Regions from separate parts of the Pararhizobium sp. DWP1-1-3 genome, predicted to be linked through region 1. Evidence: predicted binding sites of a transcription regulator. Region 1 holds the regulator's gene; each other region holds the start of a gene.
The links. Region 1 encodes LexA, which represses DNA repair genes until DNA is damaged. Its sites were predicted from a motif close to TGTTCNNNNTGTGTTCNG; they were not measured.
Positions count from the first base shown of each region.

Region 2: a site for LexA is predicted at 2,076-2,093, ahead of ACP7BS_RS08650 (ImuA family protein). Genes of this name have one in related genera too.
Region 3: a site for LexA is predicted at 1,823-1,840, ahead of recA (recombinase RecA). Genes of this name have one in related genera too.
Region 4: a site for LexA is predicted at 1,658-1,675, ahead of ACP7BS_RS13575 (putative DNA modification/repair radical SAM protein). Genes of this name have one in related genera too.

Region 1 covers NZ_JAFCTR010000001.1:900,251-905,055, forward strand. The annotation lists partial or broken gene ACP7BS_RS04425 (phosphotransferase) at 1-21, opposite strand, end outside; tRNA gene ACP7BS_RS04430 (tRNA-Asn) at 438-512, opposite strand; gene ACP7BS_RS04435 (hypothetical protein) at 733-1,011, shown strand; gene lexA (transcriptional repressor LexA) at 1,558-2,268, shown strand; tRNA gene ACP7BS_RS04445 (tRNA-Cys) at 2,799-2,872, shown strand; gene ACP7BS_RS04450 (hypothetical protein) at 3,100-3,318, opposite strand; gene ACP7BS_RS04455 (LysE family translocator) at 3,768-4,385, shown strand; gene ACP7BS_RS04460 (response regulator) at 4,432-4,805, opposite strand, start outside.
Region 2 covers NZ_JAFCTR010000003.1:139,392-144,196, forward strand. The annotation lists gene ACP7BS_RS08645 (Y-family DNA polymerase) at 1-1,339, opposite strand, end outside; gene ACP7BS_RS08650 (ImuA family protein) at 1,260-2,012, opposite strand; gene xth (exodeoxyribonuclease III) at 2,365-3,132, opposite strand; gene ACP7BS_RS08660 (hypothetical protein) at 3,129-3,317, opposite strand; gene ACP7BS_RS08665 (Ku protein) at 3,517-4,407, shown strand; gene ACP7BS_RS08670 (Ku protein) at 4,420-4,805, shown strand, end outside.
Region 3 covers NZ_JAFCTR010000001.1:784,691-789,495, forward strand. The annotation lists gene ACP7BS_RS03830 (pseudouridine-5'-phosphate glycosidase) at 1-738, opposite strand, end outside; gene ACP7BS_RS03835 (carbohydrate kinase family protein) at 771-1,718, opposite strand; gene recA (recombinase RecA) at 1,967-3,058, shown strand; gene alaS (alanine--tRNA ligase) at 3,284-4,805, shown strand, end outside.
Region 4 covers NZ_JAFCTR010000005.1:178,401-183,205, forward strand. The annotation lists gene ACP7BS_RS13560 (flavin reductase family protein) at 1-388, shown strand, start outside; gene ACP7BS_RS13565 (pyridoxamine 5'-phosphate oxidase family protein) at 463-966, opposite strand; gene ACP7BS_RS13570 (DJ-1/PfpI/YhbO family deglycase/protease) at 991-1,551, opposite strand; gene ACP7BS_RS13575 (putative DNA modification/repair radical SAM protein) at 1,679-2,911, shown strand; gene ACP7BS_RS13580 (UdgX family uracil-DNA binding protein) at 2,911-4,428, shown strand; gene ACP7BS_RS13585 (NAD(P)/FAD-dependent oxidoreductase) at 4,412-4,805, opposite strand, start outside.

The DNA of each region.
Region 1 (4,805 bases):
GGCATCACCATGGCAAACGACACGGTGTCCACTGGCTTCCCAGAGAAAATCCTGGCAACCGGGCCGTACCGGATCGAAAGTCAGTCACGTATCATCCCCACAGCCTGTTTAGCGAAGGCGAATTGCGCCCCCGCACCACATAGATATTGGCAACCGCAATTTCACCGTCACTGAACAGAAAGCCGGGTTTTTGCGCGGTTTCTTTTTGCTGACAAAGGTCGAAGGGCGCGGGGACTCTGCCAAACCGGTGCATTCGTGAAGCTGAGATTCGACACAGCGCCACGAACTTTGCATTGCTGTTGATGATCGAAGGGCTAGGTGCCCCGCTGGTGGCGATGACCGATGATACCGCAAACTACCATGCCACGCCGGTTACCGGCCGACCCATTCGCCTCAAATCAAAAAGGCCTTGCTTTTTCAGCAAGGCCTTTGAAAACTGGCTCCCCGGGCCGGATTCGAACCGGCGACCTGTCGATTAACAGTCGAATGCTCTACCGCTGAGCTACCAGGGATCATCTGCGGCGGTATGTCCTGCAGAAGTGAGGCTGCTAATACAAATGCTTTTCCGATTTGCCAAGCGGTTTTTCAAAAAAAAACGCACAATCTTGTCAGACTGTGGAGAACTTCCCATCTGTGGGAGGCAGCGCATTCCGGCTGCCTGCGAGCCAAACCCTTGGCATTGCGGGACTGTAGCATAACGGGCACGCGCTTTACGCTTGATAGGTGGAATATATGGCAGAACCGCAAAAAACGAAAAAATTCGGCATCGACGCGCGAACGCATGAACTGGTTATTGGTTCATGGCGGATGCGGCTGCCGCAATCGCGTCTATTGCGCATCACCATCGGCGGCACGTTGATTTTTGGCGGCATCCTCGGGTTTCTGCCGGTCCTCGGATTCTGGATGGTGCCGCTGGGGTTCCTAGTCCTATCTCATGATCTCGCCTTCGTCAGGCGCCGGCGGCGCAGGCTATCGGTGTGGTGGGCGCGAAAATGGCAAGCGTCCAATTAGAACACCGTAACAGCTGCTGTTTCAGGACATCATGCGAGGGGGTGTCGATCGTTCCTTGATTGGGCCGCGTCGTCACACCGGCTGCCGGCGCATTCTCCTGGACTTGGGGTCGCGGCATCATCCTCTGTGCTCTCGCTAAACATTCCCGCACCAGTCGATTCAGTCAAAGCCAGCAACACCGGCCGCCCAAGAAATCCCGACATGCCTTTTGGAATTTAGCTGTGCGGTTCGGTTTGTCTTTTCCGGCGAAAACGACATTGCCACGCTCATCGACATGCCGTGCCATTACATCGCAACAGGATTTTTTAGACTCACCGGTCCTTACAAACGAACGGCTCCAGGTTGTGCAAAGGCTTCGCAATTGGGCCTACTTCTGGGCAAGCGGGAATCCTCCGGTCAAAACAGTCGGATGACGGACCCGATTCGATCGTTTGTGTCGCCATGTGCCCCTTGAAAACATTCGATGAATTTTAAGTACTTGCGGAACACATATGGAACAGATAATGTTCGTTCTTGATTTGTTTCTCGATTCTGGAGTGATCGTTCATGCTGACCCGCAAGCAACAGGAACTGCTTCTGTTCATTCACGAAAGAATGAAAGAGTCGGGTGTGCCTCCATCGTTCGATGAAATGAAGGATGCGCTGGATTTGGCCTCAAAATCCGGCATTCACCGGCTAATCACAGCGCTTGAGGAGAGGGGGTTTATCCGCCGCCTTCCCAACCGTGCGCGTGCACTGGAGGTGATCAAGTTGCCGGAGGCCTATTCGATGAGCCTCCAGCCCAAGCGGGGCTTTTCACCGAGCATCATTCAAGGCAGTCTTGGCGTGCAACCAGCCCCTGCTGCTCCCGCCAAAGCCGCCGCAAACAGCGATACGGTCTCGATACCGGTGATGGGCAGGATTGCCGCCGGTGTGCCGATCTCGGCGATCCAGAACAACACCCATGATATTTCCGTGCCCCTCGAGATGGTCGGCGCCGGCGAGCATTATGCACTTGAAGTACGCGGCGATTCGATGATCGAGGCAGGTATTCTGGATGGCGACACGGTCATCATCCGCAACACGAACAGCGCCAGCCCAGGCGAAATCGTCGTCGCCCTGGTTGATGACGAGGAAGCGACGCTGAAGCGTTTTCGACGGAAAGGGGCCTCGATCGCACTGGAGGCCGCCAACCCTGCCTACGAAACGCGCATCTTCGGGCCTGACCGGGTCAAGATACAGGGGAAACTTGTCGGACTGATCCGCCGCTACCATTGAACGGACTACGTCTTCTGCCCGCATGAAGGCTGGGGATCAGGTGATAACCGAGCGGTGCGCACGACAACGCAAAAAATCGCATGACGATGGAAACGGCCGCAGCGCTTACAGCTCGGAGCGGCAAGGCGTTAGCGATGTGTTGGATCTGAGATCACGTCTTCTCAGCGCTGCTTTCAAACTTGGTACTTGGCAGGACTTGGTGTCAGCCAAGTCAACCAGCGGCGGGGCCGCTCCATCATTCAACCCGGCGGAGATGGCGCCTGACTATGGGGCGACTTTCGAAACCCGCCTTCCATTCCCTTCGATAATGCACCAATCGATCAGGGCAGGGGCCGTTGCGAATTTTCATCGGCTGCTGTGATCTCGTTCCGGTTTGTCGGATGCCAACTTAAGCGTCGCCTCAGGGTTGTGACGACAGATCGGAAATATCATTTCGGAACTGGCCAAGAGCGTTTTTGAGAAATATCCTCTTGCGATTTGTCTAGGATCATTCTAAACCGCCGCCACAGTTCGACTATTTGAACTCGTGAGGCCTCGTGGCGGAGTGGTGACGCAGAGGACTGCAAATCCTTGCACCCCGGTTCAATTCCGGGCGAGGCCTCCAAATTTCCCACAGATGTCAGTCTCCGGCGGAAACGAGCAACGGCGTTGCCGTTTCGACCAAGGTCGATTACGGCGCGAGCAAATCCATCCACGCGATTTTTTCAGGCAGAACCTCTGGACGGTTATTTTAATCCGGCACTCTTAATCAGGAAGAGACAAGCAGTCGGCAACAATGGATGGGCGTTCCGCGTCCACCGTTGCGGTCGGGATATCACGGACCGGGGCTGATCAATGATAATAGAAGCAGGCGCAATCGGCCTTGCTGTCATCCGGTTTCGTCCAGACGCGTACCGCCAGTTTTTTGGCTGCACCTGTTTCGTCCAGCCGAAGTCCGAGCAGTGACACGGCCGCAAGCTTCGGGTTGACCGCATCGATCTCGATGGTGGATCCGACCTGATGGACGCCCTGCTTCGGGGTCCAAGTGAAAAACTGCACGCTGTAATGCATTGCATTCTCCTTCGCCGGCTTGCAGCACATACGTTCAAGTGGGGAACAGACGCTGCAACACGCTGGTCACGGGCGCTCCACTGCTGAATGCGTACTCAATGCGTAGGAGTGACGATAACATAATTTGGCAGCCGGGGAAACAATCTCGCCATAATATGCACCGAACGATCACTGCTCATCATCCATCCGCACGGCATGCATCGGCCGTGAGATGCGCATGACGCATTTTGATGCTGCGGCCCCCAATGATCACCAGCAATGGCGGTAACCCGCCGTTAACGCTGGTGGCAGTTCGACTGCCTGTTCATGCCGAAATACGGCACCTGCCGTATGTCTCTTGCACCCCTCCTGCGTGCATTTCTCCCGGCGTCGATGACAGAATCGCGGCTTGACCGGGATGGCTTCATCAACGCCGCTTAATGGCGGCGCTACCGGTTGGAGGAGCCGCTATGTTGCCACTGGAACAGTTGATGCCGTTCGCCTTTGCGACTCTGATTTTCGCTTGCATGCCAGGCCCTGCCATTCTCTACATGACGGCACAGACACTGGCGCACGGGCCGCGGGCCGGATTGATGGCGGCCTTCGGTATTCATCTGGGCTGCTACGTTCATATTGTCGCGACAGCATTGGGTTTGGCGGCGATCCTCGACCAGGCGCCCGCCGTTTACAATGTCATCAAATTCGCCGGCGCTGCCTATCTCGTGTGGTTGGGTGTCACCATGTTTCTTGGCGGCCGGAGGGACGGCGAAAAAATTGCCAACGCAGCGCCCGGCGTTCTGCGTGACAGCATCGTCGTCGAGGTCCTCAATCCCAAGACCGCGCTGTTTTTTCTGACCTTCCTGCCGCAATTCATCGACCCGGCACCCGGCACACCTGTGTGGATGCAGTTTCTCATCCTTGGTCTGATCGTCAATCTGGCCTTGTCCATCGCTGACCTGGTCGCCGTCGGCATTGCATCCTTTGCCCTTGGACGGGTCGGCACAGGTGGTTCAAGCTGGCTCGTTCCAAAAGCGTGCGGATCGATTTTAATCGGCTTGGGCATCGCCCTGGCGCATAAGGGCGCCTGATCGAACTGGCACCGGACCTGGACCTGGACGGCATGGCTGCGACCTTCTAACCTGCCGACAACCCTAGGCGAATAGCATACGCCGTCAGTTCTGCGCCGCTGTGCAGGTCCAGTTTTCGCATCAGGTTTTCACGATGTTTGCGGGCTGTGAGTGGGCTGATGCCGAGACGTTCGGCGATGTCGCGTGTGGTTACGCCATGCGGGATGAGCGCCAGCATCTGCTGTTCACGCCGGGTCAGTTCGGCGGGAAATGCGATAGCGGTCCCTTGCCCGGCCGGTACGGCCGGCCTGTTCTTTTGGTCTACAGCAAAACGAACCTCTTCGGCGACATAGGGTTCATCGTGCCGCATGGCCTCGATCGCGGCCATCAACTCGCTCGCATCCCCGCTTTTCGTCAGGTATCCGTCAGCACCCGCATCCA
Region 2 (4,805 bases), on a different contig from region 1:
GACCATCAGCGCTTTTGACCCGTCGGCGTTTGCCGCGCCATGTCACGGAAACGGGCGGATGGTCGGGAAGCAGCGCGATGACCTCGACCAGTTCCGGATGGGCAAGGAGACGAACCGGGCGCGGCCATTGATGTGACCAGAAGACATCGACATCATCAGCGGTTGCAGCAATACGCTGGACGCTGCGCTCAGGGACATCGGACGCGACTGGCGCAAGGCGGTAGACCCGTTGGCCGCGGTTCCCAAAGATGTCGACGAGGGGCGTGATATCTTCGACGACATCCTCGATAAACGACGATGCCGTCTGTGTCTCCGTGAGCGGCTGCGACATCACGGCCACGAGGGTCAGCTTCTCGATGCCGAAACCTGGCTCGATTTTTTCCGTGCGGTCCCTGAACAGCTTGGTCATCCACGCTACGTCCCTTGCGGGCTTTGCCATTCCTGCGCGGATCGCCTGGCGGGTGTTGTCGACCTTATCGACTATGAGGTCGGCACGTCGAACGCCGAGCCCTTTTCTTTGAAGTTCGTGGCAGAGCTGGATGACAAGACGCCCGACATATTTATCGATCGTCTCTGCGGCCCCGATCGGTTCCTGGAAAGAGCGGCTGACCTCAATCTGCTCGGGACTGCGGATGGGGTCGATGGGCTCCCTGGCGCGACCAAACATCTGGTCCAGCCGGCGCCCGATCTCAGGTCCGAAGCGCAGTGTCAGCGGTGCCCGCGGTGTCGCCGAAAGCTCCCCGATTGTGCGGAATCCGAGAGTTCTGAGATCGCTGACGATTTTTTCCGGTAGCCGCAACAGGGCGACGGGCAAGCGCTCGACGGCTCGCACGGTCTCGCCCCGGGGGACGATGACGGTGTCCCGGCTGATCGCGCGCGCGCAGGCATGAGCGGCACCCCATGTGTCAGCGATGGCGACACGTGTCATCAGACCCCTGCCTCTGAACAGATTGGCGATGCCTGTCAGCATCGCAAGCTCCCCGCCCTGGAGATGGTCTGCACCTTCCGTGTCCATGACGATACCGTCGGGGGCATCGACGGAGACGATCGGGGAATATTGGGTGAGCGCCCAAAGGGTGATGCGTTCGAGCGCTGCGGCGTCGGCTCGTGGATCTGCGTCGATCATCAGCAGTCCCTGGAACAGGGCCTGGGCTTTTGCGGCTGGCATGCCAATGCGGACACCTGCCTTCTTTGCAGAAGCATCGGCCGAAGAGACCCAGCGTTTCGATCCGCTCTTTGCAATCACGGCAATGGCCTGCTCAACCGGAATGGCGGGATCGGCCCGACGAATGCGATCCGTCGACAGATCGGGAAGAAAGATCGATACGACCCTGGTCATCACACGCTCCAACGATAAACTCAGCACACTCGCCCGCACGCGATCTCATCAACTCCAGCAACCATCTTGCCCGCCCGATGCCGGGCACCGGTAACTCCGCCGATGGCAACACGCTGACGCGCCATCTCGTGGTCGATGCGGTGGGTTGGCCAAAGTCGTTGGCTTCAGTTTGCCGCCGCCATCTGCGAACAACGAGGGCAAGGCCTCCCTTCTTTTCCGCCGCGAGCTGCAGGCGCCTGCTTGCCAGCATCGGCAGCCGGACGAGTTCCCCCACAACCGCGCCGAGGCCCCCATAGGACAAGGCTTCTTCCATGGACGCGAGGACGTCCTCTTCCTTGTCGCCCTCGACAAATATGACCCGGTTTGCATTTAGGCCGGCCTGTGCAAGTGCTGGGAAAAACAGATCCGGCCGCGTCAGACACCAGACGATCTTGCCTTTCGTCCGCGCGGCGACTCCGGCAACAAACAGGGCTGCCGCTGCTCCATCGACCGTACCGGCGCCACCCCCTGCGAACTCATGAAGGGCACCGCGCGCCAAGCCACCTCCAGGCAGCACTGCATCGATCTCGCCAACACCGAACGGGAGACAGTCCAATTGCTTCGCAGGGCCACTCGCGAGGGATGCGATGCGGCTGCGTAGATCGGCTATGACATGCTCGCGGGCAGCCATCATCGCTCACGGAATCCTGTCGGTTCGTGTGTACTAAGGACGACTTCATGCCGCTTTAATTCCTGAAGTTCACGTTCTGTTCCCGAGCGGCGCCAGAGTCAAGCGGGTGGGTTATAGGAATTTTGTCCTTCAGATTTAAAAGGTCGAAAGATTCATAAGCCGAATCAGAGCGGTAAGTAGATGATTCAAGTCCTTGCGCGATTAAAATAATTTTGGGGTATCGATGTTTGAAGACCGAGGGTGGAACCCAGGCCAGTCGAAACTCTTGTTACCGGGAAATGAGCTGTTCATCGCACGATACCGATCGATGCTACGTCGGACTTTGGGCGCAGCGACAGAACTCTTTTTCGCATGGCTAGATTTCGATCCATACAGGAGCGTGATCACTGGTGTGGTCCCACCCTCTGACAAATTTGTCGACGCCAGCCTCTTTTAAATCTCCAGCAAGGAGTGGGCTCAAGAGGAAATGGTCGATCCGAAGGCCGGAATCCCGCGCGAATGCATTGCGGAAATATGCCCAGAAAGTATAGATGCGCTCATCGGGATGAAGATGCCGGATGGCGTCAGTCCACCCTTGTGCGACCAGGTCGGCATAGGCCGCCTTCACTTCCGGACGAAACAGAGCGTCGTCAATCCAGCGCTCAGGCTTATAAACGTCGAGGTCCGTTGGCATGACATTGAAGTCGCCAACGAGAGCGACAGGGACATCCAGCTCCAGTAGCTCTGCAGCATAGGACTGCAGGCGCTCGAACCAGCGCAATTTGTACTCGAACTTGGGCCCTGGAGCCGGATTGCCGTTGGGGAGATAGATGCAACCAACGACCATTCCGTCGATTGCGGCTTCAATATAGCGACTGTGGCTATCGTGGAGATCGCCGGGCAGGCCACGCCGCGTCTCGACTGGTTCCCTGTCTCGCGCAAGAATAGCCACACCATTCCAGGATTTCTGACCGTGCCAGATCCCGCCGTAGCCTGCGCGCTCGGTTTCCCTGCGTGGGAACTTGTCATTTGGCGTCTTTAATTCTTGCAGGCATACAACGTCTGGCTCCGCCTCGGCGAGCCAGCGGATCAGCACGTCGAGGCGGCCATTGATGCCGTTGACATTGTAGGTGGCGAGTTTCACCGGCCAGATCCGCGCTTGCGATCGCCCTTGTCACCGTTGCCGGGTTTCGCGTCATCCTTGGCTTCGTGTCGGGCATCCGCCGAGAGGGAACGCGAGACATCGACGCTCTCACTGAACTTGCCGTCTTCATCACGGCGGACATAACGCTTATCAGTGCCGGTATCGATCAATTCGCGCTTTGTCATGACAGGACTCCTTTGTGGTTGTCGTCTCGATAAACGCGCGTCAGCGACAAAAGATGCATTCAAATCAGGACGCTAGGCCAGACTTGTCAAACGCGAACTCGCTCCCAGCTAAGTCACTGAAAATGATTCATTTTGCCTCGGAACGATTCGGTTCTTGATTCCGTTGAATCGCGTCAGTTGTATCAGGAGTACGCGTATCATGGTTGCCCCACGAGCAAATTGGAAAGGTTTCATAAAGTTCGGAGAGGTGTCTTGCGCTGTGGCGCTCTATACGGCGGCCTCATCGTCTGAGCGCATTGCATTCAATACCCTGAACCGAGAGACCGGTAATCGGGTCAAACGTGAATTCGTCGATAGCGAGACTGGAAATCCAGTCGAGCGTGATGATCAGGTCAAGGGCTACGAGGTCGAGAACGGCCAATACATCGTGCTCGAACCGGGCGAAGTCGCAGCCGCAGTCCCAGACAGTGACAAGACCCTGAAAATCGAGTCTTTCATCCCCTGCTCCGAAATTGACAATGTCTATTTCGACAAGCCTTATTATCTGGCACCGGACAAGATGAGCACCGATGCTTATGTGCTTCTGCGCGACGGTATGAAAGCGGCTAAGGTTGCGGCAATCGCCCAAACGGTGCTCTTCCGCCGCTTGCGCACGGTCCTCATCCGCGCGCACGGAAAGGGGCTTATCGCTTCGACCCTCAACTTCGACTATGAAGTCCGCTCGTCAGAGGAGGCCTTCGAAGACCTGCCGGATATGAAAAGCGATCCGGAGCTGCTCGAAATCGCGGAACTGATTATAGGCAAGAAGAAGGGTAGCTTTGACGCCAGCACCTTCGACGACCGCTACGAGGAGGCCGTAGCTGAACTCGTCAAAGCGAAGATCGAGGGCCGATCCTTGCCAAAAAAGAAGGCTCCGATAGTCTCGAAGTCGAGCGATCTGCTCCAGGCATTGCGCGAAAGCGCTGGCCTCGGCGCCAAGGAAGAGAAGCCCAATCGGGCGGCAGCCAATGCCAACAAGGGTGTCGGTCGGGCGAAAGCCAAACCCGCTAACGCGAAAACTGCAGCAGCACCAACCCGCCGCGCCGGCTGATAGGAGAACCCAATGGCTGTCCGTCCCTACTGGAAGGGTTACCTGAAACTCTCACTCGTGAACTGCCCGGTGCAAATGATGCCGGCGACATCCGAGAGCGAGAAAGTCCGGTTTCACACGCTCAATCGCGAAACCCAGAACCGTGTCGTCAGCCACTATGTGGATTCGGTTACGGGCAAGGACGTCAAGGAAGATGACGAGGTCAAGGGCTACCAGCGCGGTGAGGACGAATACATCATTCTCGAGGACGACGAGCTTGAGAACGTCGCGCTCGAAAGCACCCGCACCATCGATATCTCAACCTTTACGAAACGTGAGACGATTGAATGGATATGGCTCGATACGCCGTACTACCTCTCCCCGAACGAGACCGTTGCCCAGGAAGCGTTCTCGGTTAT
Region 3 (4,805 bases), 120 kb from region 1:
TTCGTCGCGCGGGATTTCGTTGGCCTCCGGTACCGGATTGGCAATCAGCATGCCGCCATCGACGCCGAGCAGGTCGCGCATCCTCTGGAAATTGGCAATTGCTGCCGGGCTGTTCAGCATCAGCGGGCTCTTCAGGCCGCTGTCGCGCGACCAGAAGGCCGGAAAGATGTCGCTGTCATAGGTGACGACCGGAACGCCGCGCGTTTCCAGAACTTCCAGGGTTTTTGGAATGTCGAGAATGGCTTTTGCGCCGGCGCAGACGACGATGACGCCGGTGCGGGCCAGTTCGTCGAGGTCGGCGGAGATGTCGAAGCTTTCTTCGGCCTTGCGATGCACGCCGCCGATGCCGCCGGTGGCAAACACGCGGATGCCGGCGCGCGCCGCTGCAATCATCGTTGCGGCCACCGTGGTGGCGCCGGTGCGGCGCTCGGCGATCGCAAAGGCGAGATCGGCGCGCGACAGCTTCATGGCGCCTTGCGTCTGCGCCAGCGCTTCCAGCTGGGCATCTTCAAGGCCGATATGCAGGACACCGTCGATGACGGCGATTGTTGCCGGGACGGCACCTTCCTCGCGGATGATCGCTTCGACGCTACGGGCCATGTTGAGATTGCCCGGGAAAGGCATGCCATGGGTGATGATGGTGGATTCCAGCGCGACGATCGCTGCGCCGCGTGCCTTGGCGGCCGCGACTTCGCTGGAATATTCCATCGGCAGAAGGGGGGAGAAGGGCTTGGTCATCGCGGATCCTTGTTTGGCTTTTTAAGGCGCGTTCATGACAGGATTTCGGCTGGCGGCACAAGTCGAATTGCTTCTTTGAGCATTGCCCGCGACATTTTTTCCGATACGGCCAGTGGCGACCGGACGGTGATGCCGGCAGCGGCAACGCCGGAGCGAAGGCATATGTCGAGCGGTTCGCCTTGGACAAATGCCGACAGGAACCCGGCTGCGAGCGAATCGCCAGCGCCCGTGACGTCGGCCAGCGCGTCAAGCTGCGGCGGTGCGACCGTAACGGTTCGCCCGTTCTGAAAGGCGATTGCGGGCTTGCCGCCGCGGGTGATGACGCCGCCGGTCAGGCCGGCCGCCTTGAGCAGAACAGGCCATTCTGCGGCTTCCGCGCTGTCGCGGCCCGTCAGTGCCCGCGCTTCCGCCTCGTTCATGAACAGGAAGGTGAGCCCGGGCAGACTTTGCACCAGCCGCGCGACTTTCGCAGGGGAAATGGCGATGGCGGCGATCGGCTTTGTTCCGGCGTTTGCCCGGGCAACCAGACCGGTCAGCGTCTCTTCGGGCAGGTTGGCATCGGTGACGATCAGATCGCTTGCCGAGATGATTTCGCGCATGGCCTTCTGTTGCAATCGCCTGGGAGAAAACAGCCGGTAAAGCTCCATGTCGGCCAGCGCGATGACCAGATTGCCGTCATTTTCGAGAATGGCCGTGTAGCTTGGCGTCTTGCGATCGAGGAAGATGAAGGGGCAATCGATAACGCCGGCTTCGCTTGCCGCCCTGGCCACCGTCTCGCCGGCGGCATCGCCGCCGCGCGGGCTGATCATGCGAACGTCATGTCCAAGCCGCGCCAGATTGCGGGCCGCGTTGAAGCCGCCGCCGCCGGCCTCCTCGAACCAGCTGCCCGGATTGCTCGATCCCGGCACGGTGGTGCCGAAGATACGGGCCCGGCGGTCGATATGCGCGCCGCCGAAGATGGAAACTTGTCTGCCTGTCATGCGTTTTCCCGTGTGCCGATCCCTGGCGATTCGTTGCGCTATGATGTTGATCCGCTTTTTGTTTCAGTCATTTCCACCGATTGTGGAATCTGTCGAACGAGGCCTGGAACAAGAAAAGAACACGCATCCGTTTATGTTGATAAATCAAGTTCATAGATGGCTCTTGCAAAATGAGAACAAAAAGTGTACATAGCTTTCATCGGCGACTTCATTGCCTCAACAGCTTCCATAACTTAAAGGTGGATCACATGGCACAAAACTCTTTGCGGCTTGTAGAGGACAAATCGGTGGATAAAAGCAAGGCACTTGAAGCGGCACTTTCCCAGATCGAACGTTCGTTCGGCAAGGGATCGATCATGAAGCTCGGTGGAAAAGACAGCATTGTCGAAATCGAAACCGTTTCGACGGGATCGTTGAGCCTGGATATCGCGCTTGGTATCGGCGGACTGCCCAAGGGGCGCGTCATCGAAATCTATGGACCGGAAAGCTCGGGCAAGACGACGCTGGCACTGCAGACCATTGCCGAAGCCCAGAAGAAGGGCGGCATCTGCGCCTTCGTCGATGCGGAACATGCGCTGGATCCGGTCTATGCCCGCAAGCTTGGCGTCGATCTCGAAAACCTGTTGATCTCGCAGCCGGATACCGGCGAACAGGCCCTGGAAATCACCGATACGCTGGTGCGTTCCGGCGCCATCGACGTACTCGTCATCGATTCGGTTGCTGCACTGGTGCCGCGCGCTGAAATCGAAGGCGAAATGGGCGACAGCCTTCCCGGCCTCCAGGCCCGCCTGATGAGCCAGGCGCTGCGCAAGCTGACCGCGTCGATCTCCAAGTCGAACTGCATGGTCATCTTCATCAACCAGATCCGCATGAAGATCGGCGTCATGTTCGGTTCGCCGGAAACGACGACAGGCGGTAACGCCCTGAAGTTCTACGCTTCCGTTCGCCTCGACATCCGCCGTATCGGCGCCGTCAAGGATCGCGAAGAGGTGATCGGCAACCAGACGCGCGTCAAGGTCGTCAAGAACAAGATGGCGCCGCCCTTCAAGCAGGTCGAATTCGACATCATGTATGGCGAAGGCGTGTCGAAGACCGGCGAACTGGTCGATCTCGGCGTCAAGGCTGGCATCGTTGAAAAATCCGGTGCCTGGTTCTCCTATAACAGCCAGCGCCTCGGCCAGGGCCGCGAGAATGCCAAGATGTTCCTGCGCGACAATCCCGATACGGCCAAGGAGATCGAACTGTCGCTGCGCCAGAATGCAGGCTTGATCGCCGAGAAATTCCTTGAGAATGGCGGCCCGGAAGCCGGAGACGAGGATGACGATGCCGCTCTGGCATAAGATCGCTTGATTTTCGACATCATGTTTGCCGGCCGCCCTTTCCAAGGGCGGCCGGTTTTCTTTTGCCGTCTGGACAGGGATTGGCCCTGACGATAAAAGCCTGTGTTCCCATGGGGCGGGAGAGGATCGGCGGATGTCCGGTGATCCGCAATTTTCAAAAGTTTCCGGTTCGCGGTTCGGCCAGGCAGGTCGCGGACGGTCCGATGCAAGAGATAAGGGCGCAATATGAGCGGCGTGAATGAAATCCGGTCGACGTTCCTCGACTACTTCAAGAAGAACGGCCATGAAGTCGTAGCGTCGAGCCCGCTGGTTCCGCGCAACGACCCGACCCTGATGTTCACCAATGCCGGCATGGTGCAATTCAAGAACGTCTTCACCGGCCTTGAGCAGCGCCCCTACTCGACGGCTGCGACCGCGCAGAAATGCGTGCGCGCCGGCGGCAAGCACAACGACCTCGACAATGTCGGTTATACCGCGCGTCACCACACTTTCTTCGAAATGCTCGGCAATTTCTCCTTCGGCGATTATTTCAAGGAGCGGGCGATCGAGCTTGCCTGGAACCTGATCACCAAGGAGTATGGTATCGACGCCAAACGCCTGCTGGTCACCGTCTATCACACGGACGACGAGGCTTTCGGCCTGTGGAAGAAGATTGCCGGCCTGACCGACGACCGGATCATCCGTATTCCCACCAGCGACAATTTCTGGGCGATGGGCGATACCGGTCCATGCGGTCCCTGTTCTGAAATTTTCTACGATCACGGCGATCATATCTGGGGCGGCCCTCCCGGCTCCAAGGATGAAGACGGCGACCGCTTCATCGAAATCTGGAACCTCGTCTTCATGCAGTACGAGCAGGTGACGAAGGAAGAACGGGTCGACCTGCCGCGTCCGTCGATCGATACCGGCATGGGCCTCGAGCGTGTTGCGGCCCTGCTGCAGGGCAAGCATGACAATTACGATATCGACCTTTTCCGCGCGCTGATCGCAGCTTCGGAAGAGGCGACGGGCGTCAAGGCTGAAGGCGATCACCGCGCCAGCCACCGCGTCATTGCCGACCATCTGCGCGCGTCCGCCTTCCTGATTGCCGACGGCGTTCTGCCGTCGAAGGAAGGCCGTGGCTATGTGCTGCGCCGGATCATGCGCCGCGCCATGCGCCATGCGGAGCTGCTGGGCGCCCGTGACCCGTTGATGTGGAGGCTGTTGCCGGCGCTGATCGGCCAGATGGGCCGCGCCTATCCCGAACTTGTCCGGGCGGAATCGCTGATTTCGGAAACGTTGAAGCTGGAAGAGACCCGTTTCCGCAAGACGCTGGAGCGTGGTCTCGGCCTGCTGTCGGATGCAACGACGGATCTGGTCGAAGGTGACCAGCTGAACGGCGATACCGCCTTCAAGCTTTACGACACGTTCGGTTTTCCGCTCGATTTGACGCAGGACGCCTTGCGCGCCCGCGGTATCGGCGTCGATACCGAGGCTTTCACCGCAGCCATGCAACGACAGAAGGCGGAGGCCCGCGCCTCATGGTCCGGTTCCGGCGACAAGGCAACGGAAACGATCTGGTATGAGCTGAAGGAAAAGCTCGGCGCCACCGAATTCCTCGGTTATGACACCGAGACCGCCGAGGGCGTGGTTCAGGCGATCGTTGCCGATGGCAAGGCGATCGAAACCGCGTCGAAGGGGGACACAGTGCAGCTGGTGCTCAACCAGACCCCATTCTACGGCGAGTCCGGCGGCCAGATGGGCGATA
Region 4 (4,805 bases), on a different contig from region 1:
GACCGTGACCTCGGCCACTGCGCTGTCCGTCGATCCGCCGACAATGATCGTCAATATCAACCGCAGTTCATCGAGCTGGCCGATCATCCGCCGCTATGGGCATTTCTGCGTCAATATCCTCAGCGCCGAGCAGCAGGACATCGCCGACCGGTTTGCCGGCAAGGGCGGTTTAAAGGGGATCGAGCGCTATGACGGGGCCGAATGGTTTACGCTGGCGAGCGGGGCTTCGGTTCTGCGCGGCGCGTTGGCCGGGATCGATTGCGAAGTCGATGAGATCATCGAACGCCACAGCCACGCGATCATTCTGGGCCGGGTCGTTTCCATCGTCGCGGGTGACGGACACTCGCTGGTCTACAGCAATGGCCGTTATGGCCGGGTATCCCTCTAGACTAAAATGCCCCGCCCGAGGCGACCCGGGCGAGGCGCTTCATCCGCACGATTGAGGGTAAGTGCGGGCGAAGGTCAGTGCGGCAGAGAGATCTGCGTGTGATAGCCCAGCTCCGGCTCCTTGCCGGTCAGGTTGGCCTTGGCAATTTCCCAGCCGAATTTCAGGGTGCTGTTGGTCGAAGCCCAGATAGCAACATCGTCAAGCTTCAGCTGCAGCATGGTCAGCGACGGATCGTCCTTACCGCCTTCGAACCAGGCGGCCACCGGCGCCGACCAATATTTGTCGATATGGTCGCGGGATTTGACCTCGTCGATCGCACCGGCAAGGCACGCATGGTAATCGTGATCCTTGCTGATGACGCAGAAATGCGCGCGGTCTCCGGTCCGCGCAGCCTGGATCAGATCGCTGTCGGTGCGGGTGAAAAACCAGATCGAATTGCTTTCCTTCTCGACGAACGGCGCCATCGGTTGCATATGCTGACCGGATCCTTCGACGCCCAGCATGCCGGCATGGACATCGTCAAGCACATCCCACAGCTGCTGTAGCGGATCGGTTTTCGTCTTCGATATATCAGCCATTGTCTTTCCTTTATCGATTGGGGATCAGGCGGCGCGGCGCTCGTGGCGGCCTTCTTCAATTTCCTCGACGATCTTTTTGACAAACGCGTCGAGGTCGTCCGGATTGCGGGAGGTGACAATGCCCTTGTCAGTGACGACGGGCTCGTTCGACCAGATGGCACCGGCATTCGTCATGTCGGTCTTGATCGAGATGTAGGAAGTCATCTTGCGGCCGCGCACGGCGTCGGCCTCGATCAGCAACCAAGGGGCATGGCAGATGGCGGCAACGATCTTGCCGGATGCGACGAACTCCTTGACGACGCGCATGGCAGCCTCGTCATGGCGCAGAATGTCCGGGTTCATCTGGCCACCGGGCAGGACCAGCGCGTCGAAATCTTCGATCTTCACGTCCTTGGCGAGGAGATCGACATTGACCGTGTCGCCCCAGTCCTTCTCGTTCCAGCTCTTGATCGGGTCCGTGCCGATCGAAGCGATCTGGACGTCGGCGCCGCGCCTTTTCAGCTCGTCGAGCGGCACGCGCAGTTCCGAACGTTCGTAGCCATGGGTGGCGAGGATGAGGATTTTCGATTTGTCGATGAACGGCATTGCGCCATCTCCTTGTGCAAGCTTGGGGAGGGTTCGCGCTTACAACGGACGCCTTCGGCAATCGTTCCGATCTTTCGGTGTTTTCTCGCATTGACCAAGGGCGCATAAGAACGTATCATGAACAACCATGAAAAAATCGCTGAACGAACGATTGGCCATCCTGTCCGATGCTGCCAAATACGATGCTTCCTGCGCCTCAAGCGGAACAGTGAAGCGGGACTCGTCGAAGTCCGGCGGGCTGGGATCGACGGAAGGGTCCGGCATTTGCCACGCCTATGCGCCGGACGGACGCTGCATTTCGCTGCTCAAGATCCTGATGACGAATTTCTGCATCTACGACTGCGCCTATTGCATCAACCGCTCGTCCAGCAATGTCGAGCGGGCGCGGTTCAGCGTCGAGGAAGTCGTCTGGCTGACGCTGGAATTCTACCGGCGCAATTATATCGAAGGCCTGTTCCTTTCGTCCGGGATCATCCGCTCGTCGGATTACACGATGGAGGAAATGGTCCGCATCGCCCGGGAATTGCGCGTCACCCATAATTTCGGCGGTTATATCCATCTGAAATCCATTCCGGAGGCTTCGCCGCTGCTGATCGAACAGGCGGGGCTCTATGCCGATCGCCTGTCGATCAATATCGAGCTGCCGACCGACACGGGCCTGACCCGGCTTGCGCCGGAAAAGCGGCCGGCCAATATCCGCAAGTCGATGGGTGAACTGAGGCTGAAGATCGAGGCTGCAAATGATCCGACGCTGCAGACCAAGCGGCGCAAGCGCTTCGTACCCGCCGGCCAGAGCACGCAGATGATCGTCGGAGCCGATCAGGCCAATGACAAGGTCATACTCGGCACCAGCGCGCGGCTCTATGGCAGCTATGGCCTGCGCCGGGTATATTACTCCGCGTTCAGCCCGATTCCCGATGCGTCGAAAAACCTGCCCTTGATCAAGCCGCCTTTGATGCGCGAGCACCGGTTGTACCAAGCCGACTGGCTCTACCGGTTCTATGGGTTCGGCATCGAGGAAATCACCGAAAATCAGCCGGACGGCATGCTGGACCTGAAGCTCGACCCGAAACTCGCCTGGGCGCTGGTCAACCGGCATCGCTTTCCGGTGAATATCAACTCGGCCGAACGCGAGATGCTGCTGCGGGTGCCGGGTCTCGGAACGAAGGCCGTCAACGGCATCCTCTCCGCCCGGCGTCACCGCCGTTTACGGCTGGAGGACCTGGCACGTCTGCATGTCTCGATCAAGAAGGTGCAGTCCTTCGTGGTGACCGAGGGCTGGACGCCGCACCGGCTGATCGACCGCTCCGATCTGCGGGCGATGTTCGAGCCCAAACCCGAACAGCTGGCGCTTTTGTGATGGCAACGGTCCTCTTGGAGGGGCGGGGAGATTTGACCGAGTGGCGGGAGGCCGCGCGGTCGCTGCTTCTTGCCCGCACGCAGCCGCGCACGATCGATTGGCGGTGCAGGAGCGATGCGGCAGGCGACCTGTTTGGACCTGCTGCCGGGGTGCCGGAGGCGCCTTTTGCCCCTGCAGCGACCGTGCCGGCCGTGACTGTCCCAAAAGCCTTCCTGTCATTGGCGCAGGCCGTGATCTGCCACAGCGATCTCTTGCGCTTCCAGCTTCTCTACCGGGTTCTCTTCCGGCTGCAGGAAGAGCGCACGCTTTTGGAAGTGCTCTCGGATGCGGATGTGGCGCAGTTGCGTGCGATGGAAAAATCCGTGCGGCGCGATTGCCACAAGATGACGGCTTTCGTCCGGTTCAAGGAGTTCGATATCGCGCAGGGTCATGCGCGACGGCGCTTTCTGGCCTGGTTCGAGCCCGATCATCACATCGTCGCGCGGGTGGCGCCGTTCTTCCAGCGCCGGTTTACCGACATGGACTGGATCATCGCCACGCCCAAGGGCACGGCGGCCTGGGATGGCGAAGTCCTGTCGGTTTCAACCGAACCCGCGGAAAATCCGATGCTGTCAGACAGCACCGATTTGCTGTGGCGCACCTATTTTTCGCACATCTTCAATCCGGCCCGTCTGAAGGTGAAGATGATGATGACGGAGATGCCGAAGAAATACTGGAAAAACCTGCCGGAGGCGGAGCTCATACCGGGCCTGATTGCCGGTGCCGAGGCGAGCGTCATCGCCATGGCCGAGCGGGCTGCCAGCGAGGCGCCGTTGTTTCACCAGCGGCTGCAGGCCATTGCCCAGGCCGAGCCGGAGATTGTCCAGCCGCCGGCAGGAACGCTTGAGGAGCTTCGCGAGGAGGCACGGCATTGCACCCGTTGCGCCCTGCATTGCAGTGCGACGCAGACTGTCTTTGGCGAGGGGCCGCAGGATGCCAGGATCATGATCGTCGGCGAGCAGCCGGGCGATCAGGAAGATCTGGCCGGCAGGCCTTTCGTCGGCCCGGCGGGCGCGGTGTTTAACACAGTTGCTCAGGAAGCAGGGCTGGATCGCAAGGACACCTATGTCACCAATGCGGTCAAGCATTTCAAATATGAGCCGCGCGGCAAGCGCCGTATCCATCAGAAGCCGAATGCCGGCGAGGTGCAGCATTGCAAATGGTGGCTGACGCGGGAGCTGGCGCTGGTCAAGCCGAAGCTGGTGGTGGCGATGGGATCAACCGCGCTGATGGCCCTCACGGATAGCCGGCAACGGCTTTCGGATCTGCGCGGCGAGATGCTGCAACTCGGCGCGGGGCAGTCGCTGCTGGTCACCGTGCATCCCGCCTATCTCCTGCGTATTCCGGATGAGGGGCGCAAGCATGAGGAAATGGCGCGTTTCCGCTCGGACATTGCTCGTGCTGCCGCATTCGGGCGACGGACAATGGCTGATGTCCGGCCGCACAGCGCAACGGGAGATATCAGGCCGTCAATCTGAGCGGGCTGAATCGGGTTGGATCAAGCGCCTGTACGCTAAACCCTTCCGGATGGGGCTGGCGGGTCAACAGGCTTGCCGCCAAGGCGCCGAGGGCGGGTGAGGTGAGGATGCCGTAACCACCTTGGCCCGCCAGCCAGAAGAAATCCGGTTGATCGGGTGCGAAGCCGATGACGGGTAGTTTGTCCGGCGAGAAGCTGCGCATTCCGGCCCAGCTCTTGGCGACGCGGCGGACCGGGATGGTGGTTGCCTCCTCCACATAGTGTGCCGCCCAGGCGACATCGAGCTCCTCCGGCTGGACATCGCCGGGTTCGCAGGGTGTGGCATCGGCGGGGCTTGCGAACAGCCGGCCGGCGTCGGGCTTGATGTAGAAATCCTCG